Regions from separate parts of the Spirillospora sp. NPDC000708 genome, predicted to be linked through region 3. Evidence: riboswitches for the same ligand, from Rfam matches in the RefSeq annotation. Region 3 holds a riboswitch; each other region holds the start of a gene.
What was found. Region 3 has a riboswitch for cobalamin ahead of bluB (5,6-dimethylbenzimidazole synthase). Riboswitches for the same ligand answer to the same signal wherever they lie in the genome.
Positions count from the first base shown of each region.

Region 1: linked by a shared signal. The riboswitch ahead of ABT299_RS12205 (ribonucleoside-diphosphate reductase subunit alpha) and the one ahead of bluB (5,6-dimethylbenzimidazole synthase) in region 3 are both predicted to bind cobalamin.
Region 2: linked by a shared signal. The riboswitch ahead of ABT299_RS42835 (CbtB domain-containing protein) and the one ahead of bluB (5,6-dimethylbenzimidazole synthase) in region 3 are both predicted to bind cobalamin.
Region 4: linked by a shared signal. The riboswitch ahead of ABT299_RS04580 (putative cobaltochelatase) and the one ahead of bluB (5,6-dimethylbenzimidazole synthase) in region 3 are both predicted to bind cobalamin.

Region 1 is NZ_JBEPCJ010000013.1:23,400-30,909, reverse strand. Features, by position in the region: gene ABT299_RS12215 (YcnI family copper-binding membrane protein) at 1-35, opposite strand, end outside; gene ABT299_RS12210 (hypothetical protein) at 111-725, opposite strand; cobalamin riboswitch at 834-1,062, shown strand; gene ABT299_RS12205 (ribonucleoside-diphosphate reductase subunit alpha) at 1,157-3,481, shown strand; gene ABT299_RS12200 (ribonucleotide-diphosphate reductase subunit beta) at 3,481-4,479, shown strand; gene ABT299_RS12195 (hypothetical protein) at 4,558-4,854, shown strand; gene ABT299_RS12190 (aldo/keto reductase) at 4,919-5,899, opposite strand; gene ABT299_RS12185 (helix-turn-helix transcriptional regulator) at 6,021-6,881, shown strand; gene ABT299_RS12180 (DMT family transporter) at 6,950-7,510, shown strand, end outside.
Region 2 is NZ_JBEPCJ010000095.1:31,588-39,097, reverse strand. Features, by position in the region: gene ABT299_RS42860 (DUF2079 domain-containing protein) at 31-1,551, shown strand; gene ABT299_RS42855 (thymidylate synthase family protein) at 1,935-2,573, shown strand; gene serA (phosphoglycerate dehydrogenase) at 2,794-4,380, shown strand; gene ABT299_RS42845 ((2Fe-2S)-binding protein) at 4,877-5,608, shown strand; gene ABT299_RS42840 (CbtA family protein) at 5,625-6,353, opposite strand; gene ABT299_RS42835 (CbtB domain-containing protein) at 6,363-6,596, opposite strand; cobalamin riboswitch at 6,629-6,817, opposite strand; gene ABT299_RS42830 (3-isopropylmalate dehydrogenase) at 6,982-7,510, shown strand, end outside.
Region 3 is NZ_JBEPCJ010000053.1:17,729-25,238, forward strand. Features, by position in the region: gene ABT299_RS31535 (DinB family protein) at 1-404, opposite strand, end outside; gene ABT299_RS31540 (DUF397 domain-containing protein) at 547-699, shown strand; gene ABT299_RS31545 (hypothetical protein) at 780-1,934, opposite strand; gene ABT299_RS31550 (sigma-70 family RNA polymerase sigma factor) at 1,927-2,529, opposite strand; gene ABT299_RS31555 (GNAT family N-acetyltransferase) at 2,648-3,529, opposite strand; gene bluB (5,6-dimethylbenzimidazole synthase) at 3,586-4,200, opposite strand; cobalamin riboswitch at 4,246-4,418, opposite strand; gene ABT299_RS31565 (DUF4260 family protein) at 4,472-4,891, opposite strand; gene ABT299_RS31570 (DUF4240 domain-containing protein) at 4,980-5,549, opposite strand; gene ABT299_RS31575 (class I SAM-dependent methyltransferase) at 5,627-6,325, opposite strand; gene ABT299_RS31580 (LysR substrate-binding domain-containing protein) at 6,372-7,289, opposite strand; gene ABT299_RS31585 (MFS transporter) at 7,377-7,510, shown strand, end outside.
Region 4 is NZ_JBEPCJ010000004.1:49,151-56,660, forward strand. Features, by position in the region: gene ABT299_RS04545 (hypothetical protein) at 1-571, opposite strand, end outside; gene ABT299_RS04550 (acetolactate synthase large subunit) at 659-2,314, opposite strand; gene ABT299_RS04555 (LLM class F420-dependent oxidoreductase) at 2,578-3,597, opposite strand; gene ABT299_RS04560 (DUF397 domain-containing protein) at 3,794-3,994, opposite strand; gene ABT299_RS04565 (helix-turn-helix domain-containing protein) at 3,991-4,833, opposite strand; gene ABT299_RS04570 (ATP-binding protein) at 5,027-5,773, shown strand; gene ABT299_RS04575 (TetR/AcrR family transcriptional regulator) at 5,684-6,466, opposite strand; cobalamin riboswitch at 6,583-6,706, shown strand; gene ABT299_RS04580 (putative cobaltochelatase) at 6,763-7,510, shown strand, end outside.

The sequences.
Region 1 (7,510 bases), on a different contig from region 3:
GTGCCGAGCCGGCGGGCATGCGTGCGGGAAGGCAAGACGGAACTCCGTTCGAGTCGTACGGGAAGGGCCGGGCGCCGTGGATCCGGCGGCCGGTGACGTACGGCGCTCGCTCAGAGGTGGGCGAGCGCCCTCGAACGCGGAGGGGGTCCCCGCCGGACGACCTGGTGCCGGAGCGCGCGTCCCGTGGCGATCGCGCCGGCCGCCACCGGCACCACCGGGGTACGCAGCGGGCGCTCCGCCGGTTCGATCAGCAGCAGCGCGAGCAGCAGCCGGATCGGGCGGTCGGCGGCGGACGCGAGGCGCCGCGCGAGGGACCACGCGGCCCGCTCGCCGCGCCGCAGCCACCAGGCCGCGACCACGGCGGCGGCGACGTGCGCGACGGTCATGGACGTGCCGGAGCCGTGCATCGCGGGCGTCGCGGCGGCGTGTCCCGCGTGCGCGGCGGTGTCGCAGTCGCGCATGCCCTCGGTGGCGCTCGCGAACAGCGTGTGCAGCGCGAACTGGCCGCCGAGCAGCCCGCCCATGATCGTCGGGAGGGAGCGCTCGTGGCCGGCGAGGGCGGCGGCGACGGCGAGGGCCGCGCCGAACCCGGCGAGCACCGCCCAGCCCGGCACCGGCTCGTGCGACGCCAGGTCGTGGCCGACGGTCGCGAGCGCGACGCACACGGTCGCGAAGACGACCGCGCGCGCGGTGCGGAAGGCCGGCTGCCTGGGACGCGGGGACATGACGGGGACATCGTCCCACCCCGGTCCGCGGGCGCGCATCCGACCCCCGCGATCCGGTCCCGACGCGCCCTACATGTTGGGGTTGCGCAATGAGGATCAACAAGATGTAGGGTTCAATCCCGTGCTGGTTCGCCCCCGCCGCTCGCGGCGGGGGCGTCGTAAGAGGGAACCCGGTGCAAGTCCGGGACTGCCCCGCAGCGGTGAGCGGGAACGACCGCCGTCACAGGCACTGAACCGGATCGTCCGGATCGGGAAGCGACGGCCAGTAGGTCGTGCCTCCGGCAGGAGGCGCGGGTGCCCGCGAGTCCGAAGACCTGCCATGCACGCCGTACGTCCGAGGCTTCGCGGGTGAGCCGGGGGACGGTGCGCGGCAGCCTGCCGCCGCGCCCGTTCGCATGCCCTCGCGAGGCCGTCTCACGAGGGGAGAGAACGTGACAGTCACCATGCCCGCGGAGGCGCCGGCCGCCGAGCGGATCGCGGCCGAGGTCGCCGCGGCCTGCGCCGGCGTCGAGGGGACCGCGCCGGAACGGGTGCTCGGCGCGGTCCGGGCCGGGGACGGCGCGAGCGCCGCCGCCCTGCGGGACCTGGCGATCGGGGAGGCCGCCGCGCTGGTCGCGGTGGAGCCGGGGTACTCCCGGGTCGCCGCGCGGCTGCTGGCCGCCCGGATCCGCGACGAGACCGCCGAGGCCGGCGTCCGGGGCTTCGCGGAGTCCGTCGCCGCCGCGCACGCCGAGGGCCTCCTCGCCGACGGCCCCGCCGCGTTCGTCGCCGAGAACGCCGCCGCGCTGGACCGCCTCATCGACGAGGGTCCGGGGGGCGCGGGGGGTCGCCCCCCCTCGGGAGGCGCGGTCGAGGAGGCGGACGACCGGTTCGGATACTTCGGGCTCCGCACCCTCTACGACCGGTACCTGCTGCGGCATCCGCGGACCCGGCTCGTCCTGGAGCGGCCGCAGCACTTCTTCCTGCGGGTGGCCGTGGGCCTGTCCGACACCGTCGACGAGGCCGCCGAGCTGTACCGGCTGCTCAGCACGCTGTCCTATCTGCCCAGCTCGCCGACCCTGTTCAACTCCGCGGCGCGGCGCCCGCAGCTGTCGTCGTGCTTCCTGCTGGACTCGCCGCGCGACGAGCTGGAGGCGATCTACGAGCGGTACGGGCAGGTCGCGCGGCTCAGCAAGTACGCGGGCGGGATCGGGATCTCCTGGACGCGGGTCCGGTCGCGCGGGTCGCTGATCCGGGGGACGAACGGGCACTCGAACGGGATCGTCCCGTGGCTGCGCACGCTGGACGCGTCCGTCGCCGCCGTCAACCAGGGCGGCCGCCGCAAGGGCGCCGCGTGCGTGTACCTGGAGCCGTGGCACGCCGACGTCGAGGAGTTCCTCGAACTGCGCGACAACACCGGCGAGGAGGCGCGCCGCACCCACGACCTGAACCTGGCGAACTGGATCCCGGACGAGTTCATGCGCCGCGTCGAGGCGGACGGGACGTGGTCGCTGTTCGACCCGAAGGAGGTCCCGGAGCTGACGGACCTGTGGGGCGACGCCTTCGACGCCGCGTACCGGGCGGCCGAAAAGGAGGGCCGGTACGTCCGGCAGGTCCCGGCGCGGAAGCTGTACGGGCGGATGATGCGGACGCTCGCGGAGACCGGCAACGGCTGGATGACCTTCAAGGACGCCGCGAACCGGGCCTGCAACCAGACCGCCGAGCCGGGCCGGACCGTCCACCTGTCGAACCTGTGCACCGAGATCCTGGAGGTCACGGGCGATAACGAGGCGGCGGTGTGCAACCTCGGGTCGGTGAACCTGGCCGCGCACGTGTCGCCGTCCGGGATCGACTGGGACCGGCTCCGCGCGACCGTCCGCACCGCCGTCCGGTTCCTGGACCGCACCATCGACCGCGGCTTCTACCCGACGCCCGAGGCGGAAACGGCCAACCGGAAGTGGCGTCCCGTCGGCCTCGGCGTCATGGGTCTCGCCGACGTGTTCTTCACGCTCCGGCTCCCGTTCGACTCCGCCGAGGCCCGCGAGCTGTCCACCCGGATCGCCGAGGAGATCGCGCTCGCCGCCTACGCCGCGTCCGCCGACCTCGCCGAGGCGCACGGCCGGCTCCCCGCCTACGCCGAGACCCGCACCGCGCGCGGCCAGCTGCACATCGACCACTTCCCGGACGCCGCGCCCACCCGTCCCGCCGAATGGGACGCGCTCCGCGCCCGGATCGCCGACGTCGGGCTCCGCAACTCGCTGCTGATCGCGATCGCGCCGACCGCCACGATCGCGTCCATCGCGGGCTGCTACGAGTGCATCGAGCCGCAGGTGTCCAACCTGTTCAAGCGCGAGACGCTGTCCGGCGAGTTCCTGCAGATCAACGGGTACCTCGTCGAGGACCTGAAGTCGCTCGGGCTGTGGAACGACGCCGTCCGCGAGGCGATCAAGCGGGCGAACGGCTCGATCCAGGGCCTCGTCGACCTGCCCGAGGAGATGCGGGACCTCTACCGGACGGCCTGGGAGCTGCCGCAGAAGGCCCTCATCGACCTCGCCGCCGCCCGCACCCCGTACATCGACCAGTCGCACTCCCTGAACCTGTTCATGGAGACGCCGACGATCGGGAAGCTGTCCTCGATGTACGCCTACGCGTGGCGCAGCGGCCTCAAGACCACCTACTACCTGCGCTCCCGGCCCGCCACGCGGATCGCGCAGACGACCGTCGCCGCGGCGGTCTGCTCCCTGGAGAACCCCGAGACCTGCGAGGCGTGCCAGTAATGCCGCTGCTCGACCCCGGCATGGACCTGACCCTGCGGCCCATGCGCTATCCCGACTTCTACGAGCGCTACCGCGCCGCGATCCGCAACACCTGGACGGTCGAGGAGGTGGACCTCGCCTCCGACCTCGCCGATCTCGCCCGCCTCACGCCGGCGGAGCTGCACCTGGTGAACAGGCTCGTCGCGTTCTTCGCCACCGGCGACTCGATCGTGGCGAACAACCTCGTCCTCAACCTCTACAAGCACGTCAACGCGCCGGAGGCGCGGCTGTACCTGTCGCGGCAGCTGTTCGAGGAGGCCGTGCACGTCCAGTTCTACCTGACCCTCCTCGACACCTACCTGCCCGACCAGGACGAGCGGGCCCGGGCGTTCGCGGCGATCGAGCACATCCCGTCCATCCGGGCGAAGGCGGAGTTCTGCTTCCGCTGGATCGACTCGCTCGGCGCGCTGGACGAGCTGCGCACCGCCGCGGACCGGCGCGCGTTCCTGCTTAACCTGATCTGCTTCGCCGCGTGCATCGAGGGCCTGTTCTTCTACGGCGCGTTCGCCTACGTGTACTGGCTGCGCTCCCGCGGCCTGCTGAACGGTCTCGCGTCCGGGACGAACTGGGTCTTCCGGGACGAGTCCATGCACATGGAGTTCGCGTTCTCCGTCGTCGACACCGTCCGGGCGGAGGAGCCGGAGCTGTTCGACGCGGAGCTGACCGCGCAGGTCACGACGATGCTGGAGGAGGCCGTCGAGGCGGAGCTGGCGTTCGCGCGCGACCTGTGCGGCGACGGCCTGCCCGGGATGAGCGCCGGCGACATGCGCGCCTACCTGGAGTACGTCGCCGACCAGCGGCTCGCCCGCCTCGGCCTGCCGGTCCGCTACGGGACGGCGAACCCGTTCGCGTTCATGGAGCTGCAGGACGTCCAGGAGCTGTCGAACTTCTTCGAGCGCCGCGTGTCGGCATACCAGATCGGTGTGGAGGGCACCGTCGCCTTCGACGAGGCGTTCTGACGCCCCGCGGGCCCCGGCCCCGAACTTTCCGGCCGGGATACGCGTTGAACTGGGGAAGCTAGGCCGAGGAGGAAGAACATGGCTTCTCTCATCGACCGGATCATGAATTTCGTCCGGGGACCGCAGGGGCAGAAGGCCCGGGCGAAGGCGGAGCGGCTCGCGCAGAGCCCGCAGGCGCAGAAGGCGAAGGCCAAGGCGGAGCAGTTCGCGCACGGCCCGCAGGGCCAGAAGGCGCGGGCCAAGGCGGAGCAGCTCGCCCGCAGCCCGCAGGCGCAGAAGGCCCGCGCGAAGGCGGAGCGGTTCATCAACGACCCGCGCAACCATGAGAAGGCCCGCAACCTCCTCTCCCGCCTGCGCGGCGGTCCCCGCCGCTGACCGCGCGGACGGCCCGCCCCGATCCCGGGACGGGCCGTCCGGCGGCTCCGGCGTGGGGGCCGGCTCAGGTGTCGAGGTTGGCGAGGTAGGACTCGTTGCCCTGGGCGCCCGCCGCCGCGTCCGGGGGGACGATCTCCTCCAGCCGCGCGAAGACCGGCGCGTCCAGCGCCAGGTCCCCGGCGGCGGCGTTGGCGCGGGCGTTCGCGGCCTTGCGGGTCCCCGGGATCGGCAGCGCGCCGCGGTCGACCAGCCAGGCCAGCACGAGCTGCGCCGCCGTGACGCCCTGCTCGGCGGCGAGCGCCGCCACCCGGTCCGCGAGCGAGACGTTGCGCTCCACGTTGCCGGCCTGGAAGCGCGGGTTCCCGCGCCGCCAGTCGCCCGCCTCCAGGTCGTCGAAGCCGCGGACCTGGCCGCCGAGGAGGCCCCGCCCGAGCGGGCTGTAGGCGACGAACGCGACGCCCAGCTCCGCGCACGCCGGGATCAGCTCCTTCTCCGGCGCCCGCTGGAGCGGCGAGTACTCGGTCTGCAGCGCCGTCACGGGGTGGACGGCGTGCGCGCGCCGCAGCGTCCGCTCCGACACCTCCGACAGCCCGTACCCGCCGATCTTCCCCGCCTGGACGAGCTCGCCGAGCACCCCGGCCGTCTCCTCGATCGGGGTCGTGGGGTCGAGGCGGTGCAGGTAGTACAGGTCCACGTGGTCGGTCCGGAGCCGCGACAGGCTGGCGTCCAGGGCCCGCCGGACGTACTCGGGCCGCCCCATGCCGGGGACGAGGATGCCGTCCGCGTCCTGGTTCCCGCCGAACTTGGTGGCGAGGACGTACTCGTCCCGCCGCTTCTCCAGCGTGCGGCCGATCAGGGTCTCGCTGTACCCGGCGCCGTAGATGTCGGCGGTGTCGACGAACGTGACGCCGGAGTCCAGCGCGGCCAGGAGCGTCTCGGTGGCGTCGCGCTCCTCGACGCCGCCGTAGACGGGCGCCACGTTCATCGCGCCGAACCCCACCACCGACACCTGCGGGCCGCCCGTTCCAAGGGTGCGATAGCGCACTGGTCAGTCACCTCTCGTCTGTCATGGATGTGCTTTCACCCTGCCGCGCGCGCCCCCGGGCGACCAGTGCCCGCCGATGGCTAGGACTCAGAGGGCCACCGTCCGGAGGCACACTGGGCCTATGGCGACACGCGAGATGGCGGACTTCCTGCGTTCCCGGCGCGACCGCATCAGACCCTCGTCCGTGGGCCTGCCCGACGGCGGGCGGCGGCGCGCCCCCGGCCTGCGCCGCGCGGAGGTGGCGCTGCTCGCCGGGATCAGCCCCGACTACTACATGCGGCTGGAGCAGGGCCGCGGCATCCGCCCCTCGCCGTCGGTCCTGGACGGTCTCGCCCGGGCGCTCGTCCTCAACGACGACGAGCGCGACCACCTCTACCGGCTGGCGCTGTCGCTGCCGTCCCCGCCCTCCGCCGCCGCGGACGCCCCGGTGGCGGACGCCCCGGTGCACCCCACCGTGCGGCGCCTGCTGGACGAGATCGCCCCGGTCCCCGCCTACGTGATCAACCCCCGCCTGGACGTGCTGGCCTGGAACGGGACGGCCGCCGCGCTCATGCCGCACCTGGCGGAGCAGCCCGCGTCGCGCCGCAACATGCTCCGGTACGCGCTCTGCGACCCGCGCGCCCGCACGTTCTACGTGGAGTGGGAGGAGGTGGCCCGGCACGGCATCGCGCAACTGCGCACCGCCACCGGCCGCGACCCGGACGACCCCGCGACGCGGGCCCTGATCCGCGAGCTGTCACGGACGCCGCACTTCGGCACCTGGTGGGACCGGCAGGACGTCAAGGGCCCAGGCATGGGCCGCAAGGAGTACCGGCATCCGGTGGTCGGGCGGCTGGCCCTCGACTACATCGGCATGGTCCTCCCGGGCACCCCCGACCACCAGTTCGTCACGCTCACCGCCCCCGAGGACGGCCCCGCCCGAGCCGCCCTGGACGAGCTCGCCGCCCTGGCCCGCTCCCGAGCGCCGGCGCACATCGAATAAGCATCACTGAAGCTTTTCGCAGCAAAAAGTAACTGGATCTTCTCCGTGTGGTCCGGGACGGTGGCGGGATGGCCTCCCGCTCCGGTTCCGCTCACGTTCTCGCCCTGGCGGGCACCGTCGTGCTCTGGGCCTCGGCCTTCCCCGCCATCCGGGTCGGCATCGACGGCCTCGGCGTGGCGGCGCTGTCGTTCCTGCGGATCGCGATCGCGGCGATGGCGCTGGCCCTGGTGGCGCCGCTGGCCAAGGTGCGCCCGCCCCGGCGCCGCGACCTGCCGATGATCGCCTTGTGCGGGGCCACCGGCGTCACCGCCTACCAGGTCCTGCTCAACTGGGGCGAGGTCCGGGTGGAGGCCGGGACCGCGAGCCTGCTGATCGCGACCGCTCCCGTCTTCAGCGTCCTGCTGGGAAGCCTGCTCCTCGAGGAGCGGCCGACCCGCACCGTCATCGCCGGGAGCGTCGTCGCGCTCGCCGGCGCGGCCATGGTCGGCCTGGCCGAGGGCACCGGCGGGTTCACCGTCTCGGCCCTCATCGTCCTCGCCGCCGCCGTCGTCCAGGGGACCTACCACTTCGCGACCAAGCCCCTGCTCCGCCGCTACACCGGCCTGGAGGTCGCCACCTACGCGATGGCC
Region 2 (7,510 bases), on a different contig from region 3:
GGCCGTGGAGGGGCTGGTAGCGTCCGGCGCGTGGCGGAGGTGGAGGCGGTCGCGGCGGAGGGGCCGGTCGGTGCGGGACGCCTCGGCACGCGGGCTCGGCGGCACATCTGGGCGATCGCGGCGCTCGTCACGGCGAGCGCCGCGCTCGACTCCGCGTTCGCGCTGCTGCGGCTGCGCGCGTTCCGGGCCAGCACCTACGACCTCGTGATCTTCGACCAGGCGGTCCGGTCCTACAGCCGGTTCGGCGCGCCGGTCGCGATCGTCAAGGGCGTCCACAACGGGTTCGGGCCCGGCTTCTCCGTGCTCGGCGACCACTTCTCGCCGCTCCTCGCGGTGCTGGCGCCGCTGTACTGGATCCACGACGGCCCGGGGACGCTGCTGGTCGCCCAGGGCGTGCTGTTCGCGCTGGCGATCGTGCCGATCTGGCGGTTCGCCGAGCGCCGGCTCGGCGCGGGCGCCGGGTACTGCGCGGCGGGCGCGTACGCGCTGTCGTGGCCGGTCGCCGAGGCGCTCGCGTTCGACTTCCACGAGGTCGCGTTCGTCCCGCTGCTGTCGGCGGTGATGATCGAGCGGTACAACGCGGGGCGGCGCGGCCGGGCGGCGCTCGCCGCGTTCCTCCTGCTGCTGGTCAAGGAGGACATGGGCCTGCTCCTCGCGGGGTTCGGGCTGTTCCTGCTGACCCGCCGGGGGGAGCGGCGCGCCGGACTGGCCTACCTGGCCGCGGGCGGCGCCGCGACGGCGGTGTGCTCGAAGATCGCCATCGCGGCCTTCGGCGGCGACAACGATTACTACTGGGCCTACACCTCGCTCGGCCGGGACCTCCCGCACGCCGCCGCGCACGTCCTGACGCACCCGTGGGACGCGGTCGCGCTGATCGGCACCCCGCCCGCCAAGCTCGCCATGATGGGGCTGCTCGTCCTGCCTCTGCTGCTGCTCCCGCCGGCGTCCCCGCTGACGCTGGTCGCCCTGCCGCCGCTGCTGGAGCGGATGCTCGCCGACCGCTTCGCCAACTGGTGGGCGCCGCACTACCACTACAACGCGTTCATCGTCGCGGTGCTCGTCCTGGCCGCTGTGGACGGCGCCGCGCGCCTGCGGGAGAACGCCTGGCTACGCTCCCGCGCCCGCCGGCTCGGGCGGTTCGGGAGGCGCCTGAGCCCCGGGTGGGTCCCGGCGGCCGGCCTGCTGGCCGCGGCGATCATCACCGTGCCGTTCTTCGCGTTCGGGGATCTCAGCGATCCCGCGCTCTACCGCCGCAACGAGCGCGCCTCGGCCGCCGCCGCGGCGGTCGCGAAGGTCCCGGACGGGGCGCTGGTGGAGGCCGCCAACGGTGTCGGGCCGGGCCTCAGCGGACGGACCCGCGTGCTCCTGTGGGACTGGCAGCCGCGCAACGCCCCGTGGGTCGTCGCGGACGTGCGGCGGCACACGTTCCCGTTCCCGTCGGTGGCCGAGCAGCAGCGGCGGGTCGCCCTGCTGAGGGCGTCCGGCTACCGGGAGGTGTTCGGCCGGGACGGCTACGTCGTGCTGCACCGGGACGGCCCGGACCCCTGGTGAGCGCGCCGTCCGCCGCCGCCGGGAAAGGCGGCGATCGTTTGGACGGATTGTCCAATGACCTTTGCGCGCCGGGGCGGTCAGAATGCCGGTGGAGATGGCTTCCAGGGTAAAAGAACCTATCCTTTTGGCGCACCTTGCCGGATACTTGAAGAAAGTCGCGACGGCCACGGCCGGCGCGGGAGCACCTGCGCGAACGCTCACGTGACCGCCGCCGGAACGGCGCTGGGGCGTGCACATGGACGGCGAGAGGCCGACAGGGACCGGACCGGGACGGCCGGCCGGGCGCGCGGCGCAATTCCTCACCGGCGCGGCAATGCCGCGGCCGGCGAAACGCCCGTTCCGCATTGGCGGTGATCGGGCCGGCAATGGCGCGGAGAGGTGACGTGCAGGCGCGAGAGGACAACGGCGTCCGGCGCTGGGAGACGTGCGGGAGGGCCTGGATCGGCGTCCTCCGGCACGTGTGGGCGGCCGGTGTCGCCGGCATGGAGGACGCGGGGCCGATCATCGAAGGGCCCCCGCTGCTGTTCGAGATCGACTCGCTGAGCTGGGAGGACCCGATCCTGCGCGAGTACGGCGACCGCGCGCGCCTCGCGCACCGCGACCGGGAGCGCGACCGGGACGCGGCGGCCGGCCGGTACGGGCCCCGGCTGCGCGACATCGACGGCGTCGACCAGCTGCACTGGGTCGTCGGCCTGCTGCGGGCCCGGCCGTGGACGACCAGCGCCTGGATCTCGCTGACGCTGCCGGGCGGCGACGCCGCCGCCGTGCCGTGCCTGACCGCGCTGTCGTTCCGCATCCGCGGCTACCGGCTGATCATGACCGGGATGTTCCGGTCCCAGGACGTCTTCCGCGGCTACCTGGCCTACGTCCCGCTGCGCGAGGTCCAGCTGCACGTGGCCGGGCGGCTGGGGCTGCCGGCCGGGCCGCTGCGGATCTTCGTGGACGTCCCGCACGTCCGGGTCGCCGACGCCGAGCGGGTCGCCGCCGTGCTGGCCGCGGTGCCCGAGCCGAACGCCGCCTGACGGGCGGCGCCCGTCCGGAGCCGGCCCCGGCCGCGCGACCAGGGGTAAGGGCGGCGCGGGCCCGGCGGACACCCCGGAGTTACCGACGGGTCTTTCCCTGTCGCGAACCCCGCCGCCCGCCGGGGGATAGACTCGCCGCTGGGGGCGAGGGCACGACGAGGTGACTCGCGCACTTCACCTGCACATCAGCCGAACATCCGACTTCCGAAGGACTGTTTCCTTGAGCAAGCCCGTCGTCCTCGTCGCAGAAGAGCTCTCCCCGGCCGGCATCGCCGTGCTGGAATCCGACTTCGAGGTCCGTCACGTCGACGGCAGCGACAAGGCCAAGCTGCTGCCGGCCGTCGCCGACGTCGACGCCCTGATCGTCCGCAGCGCCACCAAGGTCACCGCCGAGGTCTTCCAGCACGCCGGGAGGCTGCGCGTGGTCGCGCGGGCCGGCGTCGGCCTTGACAACGTCGACGTGGAGGCCGCCACCAAGGCCGGCGTCATGGTCGTCAACGCGCCGACCTCCAACATCGTCACCGCCGCCGAGCACGCGATCGCCCTCCTGCTGGCCACCGCCCGGAACGTTCCGCAGGGCCACTCCGCGCTCAAGCAGGGCGAGTGGAAGCGGTCCAAGTACACCGGCGTCGAGCTGCAGGGCAAGACCGTCGGCGTGCTCGGCCTCGGCCGCATCGGCGTGCTGGTCTCCCAGCGCCTCGCCGCCTTCGACATGAACGTGATCGCGTTCGACCCGTACGTGCAGGCGGCCCGCGCGGCCCAGCTCGGCGTGAAGCTCGTCACCCTGGACGAGCTGCTCCAGCAGAGCGACTTCATCACCGTCCACCTGCCGAAGACCCCCGAGACCCTCGGCCTCATCGGCGACCGCGAGCTGCACCAGGTCAAGCCGAGCGTGCGGATCGTCAACGCCGCGCGCGGCGGGATCGTTGACGAGGAGGCGCTCGACCTCGCGCTGAAGGACGGCCGGGTCGCCGGCGCCGGCATCGACGTGTTCAGCAGCGAGCCCTGCACCGACAGCCCGCTGTTCGTGCACGACAACGTGGTCGTCACCCCGCACCTCGGCGCCAGCACGCACGAGGCGCAGGAGAAGGCGGGCACGCAGGTCGCCCGCTCGGTGAAGCTGGCGCTGTCCGGCGAGTTCGTGCCGGACGCGGTGAACGTCCAGGGCGGCGCGGTCGCCGAGGACGTCAAGCCCGGCCTGCCGCTGGCCGAGAAGCTCGGCCGGATCTTCACCGCCCTCGCCGGCGGCGTGCCCGTCCGGCTGGACGTGGTGGTGCGCGGCGAGATCGCCGAGCACGACGTCAAGGTGCTGGAGCTGGCCGCGCTCAAGGGCGTGTTCTCGGACGTCGTCGAGGAGTCGGTGACCTTCGTCAACGCCCCGCTGCTGGCCCGCGACCGGGGCGTCGAGGTCACCCTCACCACCAGCGAGGACAGCCCCGACTGGCGGAACGTGGTGCAGGTGCGCGGCACGATGGGCGACGGCGGCGTGGTGTCGGTGTCCGGCACGCTGACCGGCCCGAAGCACGCCGAGCGGATCATCGAGATCAACGGCTACAACATGGAGCTGGTGCCGACCGCGCACATGGCGTTCTTCTCCTACGTCGACCGCCCGGGCATCGTCGGCGCCGTCGGCAAGCTGCTCGGCGACGCCGAGGTCAACATCGCCGGCATGCAGGTCGGCCGGGACGCCAAGGGCGGCAAGGCGCTGATCGCGCTGACCGTCGACTCCGGCATCCCGTCGCAGCTCGTCGACGCGATCTCCGCCGAGGTGGGCGCCGACATGGGCCGCCGCGTCGACCTGGACTGACCCGGGAGAGCGAGAGGTGACCGCCGCGGGCGGGCGTCCGGCACGGGCCGGGTGCCCGCCCGTCGTGGTCGTGAGCACCGTCACGTCTCATATGTTGAGATTTTACGCCACGGGTCGGGACAGTCGCCTGGACGGCGGGTACCGTCGAAGGCAGTCATGCGGCGTTTCGTGGTAATCCTTCGCTGCCGCAGCGGGGCCTGACATCGGCGGGCCGGCGCCGCTGCGGAGGTTCGACCCGGCCATGAGCCCGATTCCGCGCCCGGACCCGTGCGAACCACGCGTCCCGGGCGGCCCGGCATCCAGAGTCTCGGCGATTCGGAGCGAATCATGAACGACACCACCCGTACCGGCACGCCCGCGGACGACGCCGCGGAGGAGGCCGCCCGCGCCCTGCAGACGGCCCTGGACCGCCGCGACAACGGCGGCCACCCCTCGCGGTAGCGCGGCCCCGGGCCTCCCGGCAGACGCGCCGGCGCGGCATGACAGGGTGAACGCCATGCCGTCGCCGATGCCCGCCGGGGCCGGGGAGGTCGCGGAGGCGCTGCGCGCCGCCGGGCGCCTCGGGCCCTACTTCGAGATCACCACGGACCCGGCCGAGGAGGCCGACCCGACCTGGCGCCCGCTGCCCGAGCGCGACCCCGCGCGGCTCGCCGGCCTCACCGGCCTGTACGCCGAGCGGCTCGGCACCCGCGAGCGGCGCGTCGCCGCGTCCATCCTGTTCCAGGGCCTCGCGTCGCGCCTGTGGTCGCCGGTCGTCGCGGCGGCGGCCCGGGGCGTCGTCCCCGACCTGTCCGGCCTGCACTGGCGGTGGGCGCCCGGCGCCCCCATCGCGCTCTGGCTGGCCGAACCGCGCGGGCACCGGGCCGACGGCACCGCCGAAGCGGCCGGCCTGGTCCACGACGCGGTCGTGACCGGCCAGCTGGAGCCGCTGCGCGCGACGATGCTCACCTTCACCCGCCTCGCGGACGGCCTGCTGTGGGGGAACGCGGCGTCGGCCCTCGCCGGCGGCCTGAACGTCGGCCCGCCCGACGGCGCCCGCGCCGCGCTCGTCCGCGAACTCCTGGCCCGGCCCCCGCTGGCGGGCGCCGGGGTGTTCGGCCCGCGCGGCTTCGTCCGGCGCAACTGCTGCCTGTACTACCGCGTCCCGCCCGGCGGCGAGATGTGCGGCGACTGCGGCCTGCGCCGCCCGCCGCGCCGCGACGGGCCGCCGCCACGGGTGCGCCCGTGACGGCGGCCGGCGGCGGTCAGGCCGGGACGGCGGCCCGGTGGCGGGCCACCGAACGCTCGGTCAGGTAACCGAACAGCAGCCCGATCGTGCTCCACAGGACGAGCTGGACGCCCAGGGACGCGAGCCGGAAGTCCCACAGGACCGTGGCCGGGAAGTGCTCCGGAACCGCCTCGGGCTCCGGCGTGAGCCGGTACACGACCGCCAGCAGGACGGCGTAGCCGGCCGCGGTCGCCGTGATCGCGTTCCAGGCGCCGAGCCGGGGGACGAGGCGGCGGCACACGATCACCGCCGCGGTCGTCGCCAGGATCCCCAGCGCCATCATGCAGAAGTACAGCGCCGTCCTGCCGCCGATCGTGGTCGGGTTGCCGACCGCCGGGGGCGTCGCCGGGTACTTCAGGAACGGCACCAGCTCGATCGCCACGAACCCGGCGAGGGCTACCAGGGCGGCGGTGGCGCGCGCGCCGAGCCGTCCTAGCCGTCCGGACGCGAAGGCGAACGCGATCGAGAACAGCCCGCCGAGCGCCGTCCCGTACACCGCCATGGCGGTGGTCAGGCCGGCGGTCCTCTGCACGGTGCGGCCGACGACCTCCGGCTCGTGCCCGGCGTGCTCGGCGTGCGCCCTGGCCTCCTCGAACGCGATGGCGTGCCCGACCTGCGGCTCCCCGTACAGCCACGCGACGACCAGGGCGAGGGCGGCAGCGGCCAGGCCCGCGAGCATCCCGCGGACCAGCAGTGCTCTCATCATCGGCGCGGCCTAGTGGCAGGGGAAGCCGAGCAGGTGCCGGCCGTCGTGGGTGAACTCGTGCACCCAGGTGCCGCCGAAGACCGACGTCGCGCCCTGCTCGGCGCCGACGAAGTAGATCAGGATCGCGGCCAGCACGACGGCGAGCACCGCCCATGGCACGATGTCGCGGATCGGCAGGCGCAGGGGCGCCGCGGACGGCTCGGCCTGCGGGGACGTGGCGGACGGTACGGCGGACTCGGCCATGTCGGGTCTCCTCACGGGGTGCACTCGCCCCGGTTGCGGGAGGACGACGGGTCAGTGTCCTGACTCCCAGATCGCCGTCTCCCTCCGACCTTCCCGCCGGTGCGGCCGGCCGTGGTCGTGCTGGGGGAGACTCCCTGGTCACAGTGGCGGGACCGTCCTGGATTCGCACCAGGTTCCTGCGCACCGTCGCCTCGATGTGAACTTGTCGAGGAGAGCGTCTCCTCTCCCCACCGGCGCGTCAAGCCCGCGAAGGGTGACAAAGGTGACGTTCGCGCCGCCGTCCGCGGCGATCGTCCGCGGCCGCCGGGACCGCCCCGCCGAGACACCGATACCGGGATATGAGACGCAAGCCCAAGCAGTGAGACGTTTGCAGTACAGTACGCCCATGGCTTCCCGCAGCATTCGTCTGGCCGTCATTCCCGGTGACGGGATCGGCCCCGAGGTGGTCGCCGAGGGACTGAAGGTCCTCGAGGCCGTCGCCCCGTCCAGCGGCCTCGCGTTCGAGCAGACCTCCTACGACCTGGGCGCCGCCCGCTGGCACCGGACCGGGGAGACGCTGCCCGACTCGGTGCTGGAGGAGCTGCGCGGCCAGGACGTCATCCTGCTCGGCGCCGTCGGCGACCCGAGCGTCCCGAGCGGGACGCTGGAGCGCGGGCTGCTGCTGCGGACCCGGTTCGAGCTCGACCACTACGTCAACCTCCGCCCGGTGAAGCTGTTCCCGGGCGTGAAGACCCCCCTCGCCGACGTCACGCCCGACGACATCGACATGGTCGTCGTCCGCGAGGGCACCGAGGGCCCCTACACGGGCGTCGGCGGCGTCCTGCGCAAGGGCACCGAGCACGAGGTCGCCACGCAGGAGAGCGTGAACACCGCCTTCGGCGTCGAGCGGGTCGTCCGTTACGCGTTCGAGGTCG
Region 3 (7,510 bases):
TTCTCGTTCCAGCGGGGCTGGTGGACGACCAGATCCAGAGACGGGGCGGCGTGCTCGATGCGGCGGGAGTGTTCGACTTCGGTTCGCCAGGCGGTGAAGGCTTCGTCGCGGGTGCAGCTGGTCGGGTCGTAGGCGGTCTGGTAGTCGTCGGCGTGGGACCAGACGTTGGGCAGGTGGCGCTCGCCGTTCACGGTTTTGCGGAACCAGGTGCGTTCGACCTCGGCCATGTGACGGACCAGCCCGAGCAGCGAGAGCGCTGAGGGTTTCGACGCTTGCACGCGCAGGTCGTCGTCGCTCAGGTCGTCGCATTTCCATGCGAGGGTGGCGCGGTGGTAGTCGAGGTTGGCGCGGAGCAGGGCACGTTCGTCGGCGATCAGCGGCACATCCGGGCGTTCGGTGGTCACCGGTGTCAGCTTAATGACTCCCGCCGCATCAATGATCGATAAGGCCGCATCGGCGTTGGCAGTGGCATCGTCGTGCTCGGGCTCGGACCGTCTGGCGGCTCGCCCGGCTCGGGGCTGATCACGAACTGCGCGAGATCTCCAAGTGCGGCTCTTGGGAGCGGCAGCGACAGGGGAGCGATGGGTGGCGGTGCGGGACTCTAAGGATCCGGACGGGGCGGTGCTGGCGGTCGCGCCGTCCGGGTGGGCGTCCCTGCTCGCCGACGTCAAGGCCGGTCCCCTCGACCTCACTCGTTGACGCGGGCACCTAGGGGCGGATGCGCGAAGCATCCGCCCCCCTTCCCTTGCTCGACCGTCCACATGGGCGGCCGGAGGAGGTCAGTTCGTCGATGGGGGCCGGTTCAGATTGAGGATCCACTTGGGCAGGAGGCTGTCGCGGGGGGCGTTGGTCCACTCGGCCGCCTTGACGATCTCGAAGAACTGGCGGGTGCCGGGCCGCAGGCCCGCGTTCTTCGGACCGGGGGTCACCACGATGCCCTGGCTGGCGGTGAGCCGTCCGGTCTCGGGGTCGATGAGCAACTGCCACTCGATCGTGCCGTAGTCGCGGGTGGTCTGCCTCATCGCGACGCCTCGTCCCGGGTGTCCGGCGGCGTCGGTGTCGTTGATCGTCTTGACGTCGCGGAGCCCGGCGAGCATCCGGTACGTGGCGATCCGGACCCGGTCGGTGACCGCGCGGTCGGCGAGCAGGGAGGGGGCGTTCAGGAAGAGGTAGAGGTCCGGGGCGCGCAGGCGCCGGTGGTCGAACTTCGTCGCGTAGTTCAGGAGCCATGCGCGCAGCTTGGACGGGTTGGCGGGGAGCCGGCGCGCAGCGTCGACGCCGAAGTCGAGTTCGGCGCCCTCCTGCAGGAACGGGCTGCCGACCTCGTCGTCCAGGTCCCTGATGCCGAGTTGCGCCGCGTCGGGGCGCCCGTCCGCTCTCCACGCCTTACCGTCGGCGGGCGTTGCGGGCCGGACCGCGACCTTCTCGCCGTCCCAGCCCAGGCTGGTCGTCGTTTCCCTTTCGCCGCCGGGGAGCGGGCCGAAGTCCTTCGCCGACTTGGCGCTGAGGATGTAGGCGTCCTTGGTGGTCTGCACGGTGTAGTGGGCACCGTGATGACGGGTGGACGGAACCACCACCGACTTGCCCACCACGCGGTGGACGTACCACAGGCGCCCGTCGGAGGCGTGCCTTGTGCTGGCGTCGGCAGCGGCGAGCAGGAACGTGGAGGCGGGGCCGTTCTGGTCGGCCAGGGGTTCGGGATGGTAGAGGGGCCGCGTCTCCCCTCGGTAAGCCGTCCATGAGGCGGCGGCGAGCGCGCATGCGGTGGCCGCCGCGACCAGCGCTGCCCTCCGCTTCGGCTGGAAGAGCCGCGCGAGGCGGCGGCGCGGGGCGGCGGCCTCGGCCAGGAGGCGGCGGCGGGCCGCGTGCGTGGTCTCGGGGGACGGGGGTCGCTCGGCGGTGTGCATCCGGCTGATGAGGGTCAGATCATCCACGGTCGTCCTCCTCGTCGTGTCCCGATGCGCGCAATGCGGCGCGGACCTGTTTGCGGGCGCGGCTCAGCCGCGAGCAGACCGTCCCGTAGGCGATTCCGAGGGCTTCGGCGACCTCCGGGTAGCTGAGTTCGGCCAGCGCCACGAGGAGCAGGACGTCGCGGTCGCCGTGCCGCAGGCGCGCCAGGGCCGGGCTCAGGCCGAAGCTCGCGGCGTCCACCGCCGAGGTCACGCTGCTCTCGTGGCTCTCGACGACGTCGGCGGTGCGCATCCGGGCCATCGCCTTGTAGCGGCGCAGCTCGTCGCGGCGGTGGCGGCTGATCAGGCGGGTCGCGATGCCGTACAGCCAGGGGCGCGCCGAGGTGTGCGCCGGGTCGAACACGGCGCGGCGGCGGAAGGCGATCAGGAACGTCTCGGCCGCGATGTCGTCCGCGGCGTCCGCGCCGAGCCGCCGGTCCACGTAGCGGTGGATGTCCCGGTAGTGCCGGTCGAAAAGGTCCGCGAACCGTTCGGGGTCGCGCCGCGCGGCGGCGATGACGTCGGCGTCCGACGGCTCCGGCTCCGCCGGGGCGCCCGTTTCGGAGGGGGCGCCCGTCACGGCTCGTCCCGTGGCGCTGGAGGAAGGGTCATGCGGGACCCTTCTGGAGGCGTGGAGGGGGGTCACGTCCTTGATTGCCCGGAAGCGTCCCACCCCTTCTCGCGGCAGGACGGCCGGGTCACAGGTAGTGGCCGCTCGCCAGGTAGGGGGCGGGGGCGGGCATGCCGCGGACGGCGATGTAGCCCTCCTGGCCGATGTCGAGGCGGGCGGCGAGGCCGACGTCCACCGCCCAGTGGTTGTCGGTGGTGATGCAGTTGACGAGGGTGTCCCCGCGCGCGGCGGCGAGCGCCTCCCACAGCAGGGTCTCGGCGGTCTCGGGACGGTCGGCGGCCAGCAGCGCGGGACGTCCCGCGCCCTCGTCGATGTAGACGTAGCCGCGCCGGCCGGGCGCGTCGGAGACGACCAGCCGCAGCGTCTCCAGCATGTGGACGTGGTCGGGGCCGTGGCCCGCGCCGCGGACGGCGGTGTCCAGCCGGTCCATCCATTCGAGGTCGTCGGCGCGCCCGTCCCGCAGTCCGCGGACGGCTGGCAGCGTGGACCGGTCGACGGTGCCGACCATCCGCATCTGCGGGTGCAGGGTGAAGCCCGCCAGACGGTAGCGGCGCGTCGCCGCCGGATGCACCGTCGAGGAGAACAGGCCCGGCCGGTCGCCGGCGTGCGCGAGGACGGCGTCCATCAGGCGCTTGCCGATGCCCTTCCCCTGCCGGCCGGGCAGGACGCCGTAGGTCGCCAGGTACCAGAGCCCTTCGCGGTTCTGGGAGACGGCGAAGCCCACGACGTCCCGGCCCTCTTCGGCGAGCCAGCAGCCGTCCGGGTCGACGGACAGGAAGTGGCCCAGGCGGTCGATCAGGCGGCGGGACTGCTCCTCCGTCGGCGGTTCCGGGTCCGGTTCGCCCACCCGCCGGCTGAGGCGGTCGCCTTCGAGGAACGTCACCGCCGCCGCGCGCTCGGTCGCGACGAGGTCGTCCCGCGACATGCGCCTGATGCGTACGGGGTCCATGCAGGCATGATCACGCCATGGGCGGGGCGGCGCACCTGATTATTCGGGTGCCGTGCTCACCAGCGGTCGTGGTGGACGGCCGCGTGGAGGGGGCGGCGGTGGCGCCAGCCGTGCCGTTCGAGGTCCGGGACGGCCTCCAGGTGCGTGACCGGCCCGACGCACAGCCAGGCGACCGGCCGGACGCCCGCCGGGATGCCGAGGAGGTCGCGCAGGTAGGGCTCGCGGTAGAACGACACCCAGCCGACGCCCAGTCCCTCCGCCGTCGCCGCCAGCCAGAGGTTCTGGACGGCCAGGCAGACGGAGTACAGGCCGGCGTCGGCGATCGCGTGCCGGCCGAGGACGGCGGGGCCGCCGCGCTCGGCGTCGTAGGTCACCACGATCGACACGGTGGATTCGAGCACCCCGTCGATCTTGATGCGGGCGAAGCGGGCGGCGGCGTCGCCGGTGAGGGTGGCGGCGAACGCGTCGCGCTCGGACCGGACGTGGTCGTGGAACGCGCGGCGGACGTCCGGGTCGCGGACCAGCACGAAGTCCCAGGGCTGGGAGAGGCCGACGCTGGGGGCGGCGTGCGCGGCGGTGAGGACGCGGTCGAGGACGCCGTCCGGGATCGGCGCGCCGGTGAACTCGGCGCGTACATCGCGGCGGCGGTGGATGACGTCGTACAGGTTCATGGGCAGGCTCCCGCTGCGGTCGGGCCGCCCGGGGCGGGCGGCCGGTGGAGCGAGGCCGGTCTTCGGACTCCCGGATCGACGCCTCACCGCCCGCCTTCCCGGCCTGACGGCCAGTGGCCGCGCGTGCGCGCGTGGGCGGCGGCTTCCCGGTCACCGCGGCGGGCCCGTGCCGGATTCGCACCGGCTTCCCGATTCTCCCCGAGGGGCACCTCGCGTCAGTTCACGCCGTCCGCGATCGTAGCGGTGCCCGCCTTCGGGTCGGGGGAGGGGGTCAGTGGCGCTGGAAGCCGTCCTTGGTGCGCAGGCCGTAGCCGACGGCGCGGTCGATCGAGATGTGCGCCATCCAGCCGCAGAGCCCGGCGAAGATCGGAGCCCACGCGAACGGAGCGACGGTGTAGAGCGCGATGAGCGCGAGCGGGACCAGCGCGCGGTGCGCGGCGTTGTAGTACGGGACGGCGCGTGCCGGGAGCTGCCCGCGCTCGACGGTGTGCGCGTCCCGGATCCCGGCCAGGAAGGTGAGGTCGGGCGCGATGAAGAACGCGACCGCGAGGAGCGCGGCGAGCCAGCCGTGGTTGACGCCTTCGAGGACGGCGAACGCGGTCCAGAACAGCGCGTTCGCGCCCCAGGCGGTGCGGCGGGCCACGAGCGCGGCGGAACCCTTGCGGACGGTCGGAACGGTGGCGGTGCTCATGGCCTGGTGCCCTCCTGCTTGGCTAATGGCGTTAGCTACAAGCTAAGGCTAATGCCATTAGCTGTCAAGCTCATGGAGACACAACCGCTCAGAGGAACAGGGCGGCCAGCCGGGGCAGGTGCAGCCGGGTCTCGGCGTCGTCCTCGACGTCCCAGTTCTCGCCCGCGGGACGCTCGGGCCGCCGCATCGAGCGCACGGCCGACTCCATCGCCGCGTCGAACGACTCGGTCTCTCCCATGACGCGCTTGTAGGTGCTGCGCGCCGCGTAGTGCAGGCCCTCCGCGCCGATCCACCCCTCGTCCTCCCGGGCCATCCGCACCACCGTGGGGACGTCGGCCAGCGTGTCGGGGTCGTCGACGGCGCGCGCGAACACGTCGCGTCCCAGCAGCGCGAGCCCGGCGCGGAAGTCCATGAATCCGTCGTCGCCGCAGCCGCCCTCGATGAGGTAGGCGGCGTTCCAGAGCGGCCGCCGGTACGCCGAGTCGAGGACGCGCGTCAGCATGGCGTCGAACGCGACGATGCCGGGGCCGTCCAGTTCCGCGAGCCGGTCGGCCACCAGGTCGATCAGCGGGTCGTCGGGGGAGTCGCGGTCGTCGGCGTGCGCACCGGCCTCGGCCCGCGCGTCCTCGATCAGGGCCCACCACGTCCGCTCGTCCATCGGTCCTCCCGCATGCGTCGGCTCCGCCGTTTTCGCGGACCAATGTGCCGCACGGGTCCGACAGGCCGGGCCGCGGGTCAGCGGGGGCGGGCGGTGAACCAGGCGCCGTCGTCGTCCAGGAAGTGGCCGAGGCGCAGGCCCGCCGCGTCCAGCACGGCGGGAAGCTCCTCGTCGCCGAGGTGCCGGTTGGTGAAGGTGTGCGTCCAGCGCCGCTCGCCGATCCGGTATTCGAGCGTCGCGACGACCGTTCCGGGGCCGGGCCGTTCCAGGTGCGCCACCCGGTAGCGGACGCCGTCGTGCGTCCACTCCCGGGGCGCGTCGTCGTGCCAGTGCCTTCCCGTGTCGCGCTGGACGACGACCACGCCGTCCGGCCGGACGTGGCGCCGGCAGGCCGCGAGGAGCGCCGCCCGGTCGCCGTAGTTGACCAGGTACGACATCAGCAGGACGCAGCCGAACCGGTCGGGCAGGTCCAGATCCTGGATCGGCGAGCACACCGTCCGCGCGCCCTCGATCCGGGCGAGCATCGCCGCGGAGCCGTCCACCGCCGTCACCGGATGGCCGAACCCGACCAGCGGGCGGGTGACCCGCCCGGTGCCCGCGCCCAGCTCCAGGACCGGCGTGCCGGCCGGGATCGTCGTGTGGACGAGCGCGGCGCTCGCGACGTCCGGCGGGAGCGCGGCGTAGAACTCGACCGCCGACCCGTCGTCCGCGATCTCGCCGGGGCCCGTCCCGGCGCGCCGCCCGTCCGCCGCCGCGCCGTCCTCTGCCGTCGCCATGATCGAATCGTCGGACGGCGGTCCGCCGCCGTCAAGACGCCCGCCGTCAAGACGCCCGAGCCGCACCGGCCTCGCCGCGCGCCAGGCCGGCGGACCTCCGGGCCAGCTCGACCAGGGGGCGGACCAGGGGCTCGGCACCGGGACGCCACCGGGCCTCGACGTGGACGCCGGTGACCTCGTCGACGGCGGGATCGAGCCGGACGAGGTCGCCGGCGTCGAGTTCGGCGCGGACGGCCGTCTCCGGGACGAGCGCGACGCCGCGGCCGAGCGCGGCCATCCGGCGCAGCGCGGCGAGGGAGCCGGTGGCCATGCCGATGCGGGTGCCCGGGCCGAGGGCGCGGCCGTAGCGGCGGGTCAGCATCTCGGACGTGCACTCGGGGTTGACGATGAGGAACTCCGCCGCCATCAGCGCGGCCGGATCCAGCGGCGACGCCTGGGCGAGGGGGTGCTCGGGCGCGGCGACCAGGACGACGCGGTCCTCGGCGACGATCTCGTGGGGGCCCGTGGCGGGGACGCCGTTGTCGTAGACGAACACGAGGTCGAGACGGCCGGCCTCTAGCCCGGCGGCGAGGAACGCGCGGTCGCCGACCGCCAGGTCCACCTCGCGCGCGGTGCCCGGGCCGGCGGCGCCGTGCTGGAAGGCGGCGAGCAGGTCGGTCGTCCACTCGTCGGCGAGGCAGTCCAGGGCGCCGACGCGCAGCCGCGGGGCCTGGTCGCGCGCGGCGCGGCGCATCCGGTCCTCCAGTTCGAGGGACTGCACCGCGTAGGGCAGCAGGCGGCGGCCCGCGTCGGTGAGGGCGGTGCCGGTGCTGGTGCGGGCCAGGACGCGGACGCCGAGGTCGTCCTCCAGCCGGCGCAGCTGGATGCTGAGGCTCGACTGGGCGTAGCCGAGCCGCTCGGCGGCGGAGGAGATGCCCCCGGTCTCCGCCACGGCCACGAAGGCCCGCAGGTAGCGCGAATCCACGTCCGGATTATGCCATCGGACTTCTCGATGGCCCCATCGGATCCACGGCCTGTCGGGCGGGGCGGCCGGACGGCGAGGGTCGTGGCCATGACGATCCCCGACAGCCCGCCGGCCCGGCGGGGCGCCCCGCTCCGGTTCGCCGGCATCGCGGCCGGCAACTTCATGATCGCGATGGACGCGACGATCCTCAACGTGGCGCTGCCCGACATGCGGCGCGACCT
Region 4 (7,510 bases), on a different contig from region 3:
CATGGTACAGAGGGCCGGTGTCTCCGGTGAGCGTGTCGATGGCCGCCGCGACGGCGCTGACCACGGCGGATGCGTGCGGGCCGTCGGCGTGCGCGGGGGCGCTGAGGACGGCGAGTTCGGGCATGCGGGCGGCTTCGTCGGGGTCGGTGATCGGGGGGAGCATGCCGGGGTGGACGGTGAGGGGTTCGAGCACCCAGCGGGGATGGCCCATGTCGATGGGGGCGGCGCATCTGCGGGCGCTGTTCTCGTCCGGGCAGAGGACGAGCAGCGTCGCCCCGCATTTGTGGCGTAGCCGGAGCAGGGCGATGTAGGCGGGCCAGCTGTACCGCTTGCCGTCGTCGAACCGCTGCTGCGACTCGACGATGACGCCGTGGGTGCGCTTGTCGCGAGTGTCGAACAGGACGGTGGCGTCGCACCGGAGCTCGGCCGGGCTCAGATCCGCGAAGGACTCGGACGTGATGCTGGGCTCGCCGAGGATGTCCAGGCCGAAGACGGTCCGCAGGATGGTCGGGACGAGCTGGGGCCGGTTGCGGACCATCTCCAGCGGCAGCTCGTGTGCGCTTGTGGGCATGGAGCACAAGCTAAGGGTAATCGAACGGTCACGCCGCGTTCATGGTCTCGAATGGTCATTCGAGACCATGAACGCGGCGGCGGGTGATCAGAACGGGCCGGTCAGATCGCCCAGCTTGTCGGTCAGCTGCAGGTTGTGGGAGTAGTCCACCGGGACGGTGATGACGGACACGGTGTCCTCGGCGAGGGCCTTGCGGAGGGTGGGGAGGAGCTCGGCGGCGGATTCCACCCGGTAGCCGCGGGCGCCGAAGCTCTCGGCGTACTTCACGAAGTCGGGGTTGCCGAACTTGATGTGGGAGCTGGTGCCCATGTCGAGGTCCATCTTCCACTCGATCAGTCCGTACGCGGAGTCGTCCCAGATCAGGACGGTGATCGGGATGTTCTCGCGGACGGCGGTCTCCAGTTCCTGGGAGTTCATCAGGAACGCGCCGTCGCCGGTGGCGGCGAGGACCCTGCGGTCGGGGTGGGCGAGCTTGGCGGCGATGGCGCCGGGGACGGCGAAGCCCATGGACGACAGGCCGTTGGAGACGAGGAGCGTGTTCGGCTCGTACGTCGGGTACATGCGGGCCATCCACATCTTCACCGCGCCGGTGTCGGCGAGGACGATGTCGGCGCGGCCCATCGCGGAGCGGACGTCGGCGACGATGCGGCGGGGCGAGAGCGGGAAGCCGTCCTCGGTGGCGCCCTCGGCGAGCTCGTCGCGCATCATCCGGCGGATCTTCTCGCCGGTGCCGTTGACGTCCCAGCGGCGGTGGACGCTGTCGGCGAGGGCGCGCAGGGAGCGGGAGATGTCGCCCTGGATGCCGACGGTGACGGGGTAGTGGTCGTCGACCTCGGCGGGCGACTGGTGGATGTGGATGATCTTCTTGTCGGCGCTCGGGTTGATCTTGACGGGGTCGAACTCCTGGAGCTCGTAGCCGACGGCGATGAGGACGTCCGCCTCGTCGAAGCCGAAGTTCACGTAGTCGTGGCGCATGAAGCCGACGGCGCCGAGGGCGTTGCGGTGGTCGTCGGGGAAGACGCCCTTGCCGTTGAAGGTGGTGGCGACGGGCAGGCCGAGGCGCTCGGAGAAGTGGATCAGCGCGTCGCTCGCGCGGTCGCGGGTGGCGCCGTGGCCGGCGAGGACGATCGGCTGCCGGGCGAGGGCGATCACGTCGGCGGCGCGGGCGATCTGGGACGGCGACGGCTCCTGCGGCCGGACGATGTTGACCGGCAGCGGCTTGAGCGCGTCCGAGACCTTCGCGGACTCGACGTCCTCGGGGATGGCGAGGTAGACGGCGCCGGGACGCTCGGTCTGCGCGGTCTTGAACGCCTTGCGGACCATCTCCGGCAGTGCCTCGGCGGTCGGGGCCAGCTCGGACCACTTGGTGATGGGGCGGAACAGCGACACCAGGTCGACGATCTGGTGCGACTCCTTGTAGATGCGGTCGAGGCCGACCTGCGCGGAGATCGCGACGACGGGGGTGCTGTTGGTGGTGGCGTCCGCGACGCCGAGCTGCAGGTTGATCGCGCCGGGGCCGAGGGTGGCGGAGGCGACGCCGGCCTTGCCGGTGAGGCGGCCGTAGATCTCGGCCATGAACGCGGCGCCCTGCTCGTGGCGGACGAGGATGTAGCGGATGGGGGAGTCGTTCAGGGCGTGGACGAAGTGGATGTTCTCCTCGCCGGGTATGCCGAAGACGTATTCGACGCCCTCCGCCTCGAGGGTCCTCACGAGCAGCCGGGCGGCGTCTTCCTGCGTGGACATCGTGTGTCCCATCTCCAGTCTCTGATCTCCGGGTGCCTTCGGTGCAGCACCCGGTTCGCCGCCTCCATTCCACCGCGTCGTGTGTGATCGGTTACGGGCGACCCACCCCGAAATGGGGAGGGGCGGCCCGGCCTGAACCGGACCGCCCCTCCCCATGCCCCGGTCACTCGGGGTGGTCTGATCACGAACGTAGAACCCGCGCCTCGACGGCGGGAACTTTCCGTTACGTAATAATTCTGGGCGAAAAGGTACGAACCTCTTGCTCAGCCGTCGACCATCTCCCTGATCGCGCGGAGCGTCGGCTCGTCCTTCACCCCGGCGATCAGCACGGTGCTGACCGGGCTGTCGCGCCACTGCTGGAGCCGCTCCTTGATCCGGCCGAGGGGGCCGAGCAGCGAGATCGAGTCGGCGAGGTCGTCGGGGACGGCCTTGATCGCCTCGTCGCGGCGGCCGTCGAGGAACAGCTCCTGGACGCGCTTGGCCTGCTCCGCGTAGCCGAGCCGGCCGATGAGGTCGAGGTGGAAGTTGCGGTCCTTGGCGCCCATGCCGCCGATGTAGAACGCGAGGGGGATCTTGGCGAACTCCAGCGCGGACGCCAGGTCGTCGGTGACGATCGTGGTGACGGTCGCGGCGATCTCGAAGCCGTCCGGGCGGTTCGCCAGCGACGCGCCGAACACCGGCTCGATCTGCTCGGGGTCGACGAACAGCGGCAGCCAGCCCTGCGCGACCTCGGTGGACAGCGCGACGTTCTTCGGCCCCTCGGCGCCGAGGTAGACGGGGATCTCCGGCCGGACGGGGTGGACGATCGACTTCAGCGGCTTGCCGAGGCCGGCGCCGCCCGGGTACGGCAGCGGGTAGTGCGGGCCCTTGCTGGTGACCGGCTCCTCGCGCCGCCAGACCTGCCGGACGATGTCGAGGTACTCGCGGGTGCGGGCGAGCGGCTTGGGGAACGGCTGCCCGTACCAGCCCTCCACGACCTGGGGGCCGGACGCGCCGAGGCCGAGGATCACGCGCCCGCCGGACAGTGCGTCGAGGGTGAGCGCGTGCATCGCGGTGGCGGCGGGGGTGCGCGCCGACATCTGGACGACGGCGGTGCCGAGCTTGATCCGGGACGTGCGGGCGGCGTACCAGGCGAGCGGGGTGAACGCGTCGGAGCCGTAGGCCTCGGCGGTGAAGACCGAGTCGTATCCGCAGCGCTCGGCGGCCAGCACCGTCTCGGTCTGGTCGTCGGGGTGCTGCTGCCAGTAGCCGACGTTGATGCCGAGCTTGAGTTCCGCGGTCACGATGCCATCCTCCGGGTCGCCGGGGCCGCGTCGCCGGGTCGGCGCCGCACGGGCGATACTAGAACACGTTCTACTTTCCAGGGAAGGGCGGGGTCACCGCCCCGGTCCCGGTTCCGGCCCCGGCATGGGCGCGGTACGGCGTGCGGGCACGGCGAAGGGCCGCGGCGACGTGCGCCGCGGCCCTCCGGAATCGTGCTCAGACCTCCCGGATGGAGTCGAGGAGGGTCTGCCAGGCGTCCGGCGTCAGCACCAGGGCCGGTCCGCCGGGGTCCTTCGAATCGCGAACAGCGCGCAGATCGCTGGAGAGGGGGGCCACCTCGACGCACTGGTCGCCGCTCCCGCTGTGGGAGGACGTGCGCCAGGTGGCTCCGTTGAGTTCGCGCTGCAGGTTGGTCACAGGCTGCTCCTTGCTGCCTCGGCTATGAGGTGCGCGGATTCCTCGGGGGACAAGGCGGCCGCCTCGATCCGATCGAAGCGGTCCCTATGTTTTGCTATTGCCTCGCTGCTCTCAAGGTAAACGTCGCCCATGGTCCCCTCTACGTAGGCGATATCGGGGTCTGCGGGGTCCGGATACGACAAAATGGTGAAACGTCCGTCAAGGCCCGCATGTCCCCCCTGGGTGAACGGGAGGACCTGAACGGTCACCGTCGGGCGTTTCACGGCCTCCACCAGGGACTCCAGCTGGGCGCGCATCACCTCGCGGCCGCCGATGGGCCGGCGCAGCACCGCCTCGTCGAAGATCACCTGGAGCCGGGGCGCGCTCTCGCGGTCGAGCAGCGCCTGGCGGATCTTGCGGGCCGCGATGCGGCGCTCGATGTCCTCCTGCGCGGGCAGCAGCCGGCCGGCCGTGATGACGGCGCGGGAGTACTCCTCGGTCTGCAGCAGGCCGTGGATGAGCTGCGGGTCCCAGGTGCGGATGTGCGACGCCTCGTCCTCCAGCGCGACGTAGCTGCCCGCGAAGACGTCCTGGTAGGCGGTCCACCAGCCGCGCTGCCCCGCCTGCCTGGCCAGCGTGATCAGCGCGTCGCGGTCGGGGCTCGGAACGCCGTACAGGTCGAGGATGTCGGCGATGTCGCCGGGGCGCGGCCGGGTCTGGCTGGTCTCCAGCCGGGAGACGGTGGCCCGGGACCAGTCGAGGCGGTCCGCCACCTCCTGCAGGGTGAGTCCCTGCTCCTCGCGCAGCTTGCGGAGCTCCCGCGCCAGACGGCGGCCACGAACGGTGGGGCGGTAGGTCATGGGAGCGAAGTCTCGCCGCTCTCGGGCCGCGCCACAACGCGATTGGCGAACCCGGCACGAAGGGCAGGGCAATTCCATCAAGGCGCTTGCGAACGTGAGAATCTCACGAGAGTCTTGAATGCGTGACTGCTCGGGGACCGATAGTGACGGCGACCGGACCGCGCTCCCGGCAGGCGGCCCGCGGGAGGCACTCGTGAAGACCCCGCCTGAGACCACCGACGCGAGCCAGCGCGCGCCGCGGCGCACCGCCGGGCCGCGCGCCGGGCACGACCGGTCGGCCGCCCCGGCCGCCGACCCCGCGGCGCCGCCCGGCGCCCCCTCCGACCAGGCGGCCGACCTCGCCGCGGACATGATGACCGACGCCGCCGCCATGGCCGACGCGATGGCCGCCGGGGGCGCGCGCGGGCCGGGCGGCGCCAGGCCGGGCTGGGTGTGGGCGCTCCCCGGCGGCCCCGGCTGCGCGAGCCACGCCCGCCGCGTGCTGCGCGACGCGCTCGCCTCGCTCGGCGTGCGGGACGAGGCGATCGGCGACGCGCAGCTGATGGTGAGCGAGCTGGCCACCAACGCGCACCAGCACGCCGGCGACCACGGCCCGCACGAGCTGTGGCTCTACCTGGGCGACCCGCCCGGCGCCGAGTCCCGGCCGTCCGGCGCCCCGGCGAGCCCGGGTGCCCTGGCCGGTCCCGGCCTCGCGGGCGCTCCGGTCGGTGCCGAGGTGCGGTGCGCCGTCTTCGACGCCTACGTCGACGCGTCGCTGCCCGGCTACTCGTGGACGTCCGGGGACTGCGGGCGCGGTCTCAGCATCGTCCGGGAGCTGTCGCGGGGCCGCTGGGGCATGCTGCGGACGCTGTCACGGCTCGGCCCGGGCGTCCGCGGCAAGGCCGTCTGGTTCGCCGTCCCGGTGCGCGGCGGCGTGAAGCAGCCGGTCCCCGGCCTCTAGGCGCCCTCCGCCCGCCGCGTCCTGGGCCTCCAGCGCGGGGGCGATGTCGGTGACCATCGACAGCAGCGACCTGGTCAGCAGCGTCTGCACCTGCGCGCGGTCGAGGGTCCGCTCCTGGAGCCACTGCCGCGTCGCCGCGTCCGCGAGCCCGGAGTAGACGCGCAGGACGGCCCGCAGCGTGCCGGTCGGCGCGGGCACCCGCAGAACGGCGAGCATGTGCTCGACCGTCCGGTCGCGGAACCGGTTGACGAGGTGGAGCAGCTCGGGGTCCTGCCCGAAGCCCTCCGCGTCCAGCGCCGCGAACCAGGTGGTGGCGTTCCGCTCGGCGGTGTCGAGGAACAGGTTCACGCACAGCTCGACCGTCTCAGGCAGCGTCATCCGCTCGTCAGGGGGCGGCGCCTGCACCGCCGCGGTGGCCGTCAGGCCCTGGACGACCTTGAGGAACAGCTCCCGCTTGGTGCCGAAGTAGTAGTGGATGAGCCCGCGCTGGACGCCGGCCTCGCGGGCGATCGCCGCGGTGGCCACCTCCGCGTACGGCAGCTCGGTGAACATGCGGCGCGCGACGTCGAGGATCTGGTCGCGCCGCTCGTCGCGCGGCAGGCGCTGGTAGCGGGCCTTCGGGCTCCTGGTGTCGCCCGGGTGCGGCGTCGCGGCTCCGGCGGCCTCGCCGCGCGGGGCTGCGCGTCGCTCCATACCGACCAGTAGACCATCTCATTGGCGTATCGCCAACATTGACCGGCACTCCGCCGATAGATGGCCGGGTCGAGCGCGTCCGGCCGGTGTGCGATCCTGGGCGGGCGACGGACGCGGAGGAACCCGGTGCGAATCCGGGGCTGTCCCGCAACTGTGACCAGGGGAGCCCCCCTCGACACGGCCACGGCACGCGGTGCTGGAAGGCCGAGGGGGAGCGGTGATCCGGGAGCCAGGAGACTCCGGCCGTCGGACAGGCACCGCCACGGGCGTGGACACCCGAGGAAGGATGACGAGACGTGCGACCTGCGTCGGCGCCGGACACCGGCCGGCCGGAGAGGCGCGCCCGCGCGCGCTACCCCTTCTCCGCCGTCGTCGGAATGGCCGATCTGAAGCTCGCCCTGCTGATCAACGCGGTGTCGCCGGGCGTCGGCGGCGTGCTGGTCCGCGGCGAGAAGGGCACCGCCAAGTCGACGATCGTGCGCGCGCTGGCCGGGCTGCTGCCCCCGGTGCCGGCCGTGCCGGGCTGCCGGTTCTCCTGCGACCCGGACGATCCCGACCCGGCGTGCCCCGACGGCCCGCACACCCCCGGCGAGGCGGGGACGCGGGACGCGCGGCTGGTCGAGCTGCCGGTGGGCGCGTCCGAGGACCGGCTCACCGGCTCGCTGGACATCGAGCGCGCGCTGACCGAGGGCGTGAAGGCGTTCGAGCCGGGCCTGCTCGCGGCCGCGCACCGCGGCGTCCTGTACGTCGACGAGGTCAACCTGCTCCATGACCACCTGGTCGACCTGTTGCTGGACGCGGCGGCCATGGGCGAGTCGTACGTCGAGCGCGAGGGCGTCTCCGTCCGGCACGCGGCGCGGTTCCTGCTGGTCGGGACGATGAACCCGGAGGAGGGCGAGCTGCGCCCGCAGCTGCTGGACCGGTTCGGGCTGACCGTCGAGGTCGCCGCGACCCGCGACCCGGCCGAGCGCGCCGAGGTCGTCCGGCGGCGGCTGCGGTTCGAGGACGATCCGGACGGCTTCGCGGCGGCCTTCGCCGCGGACG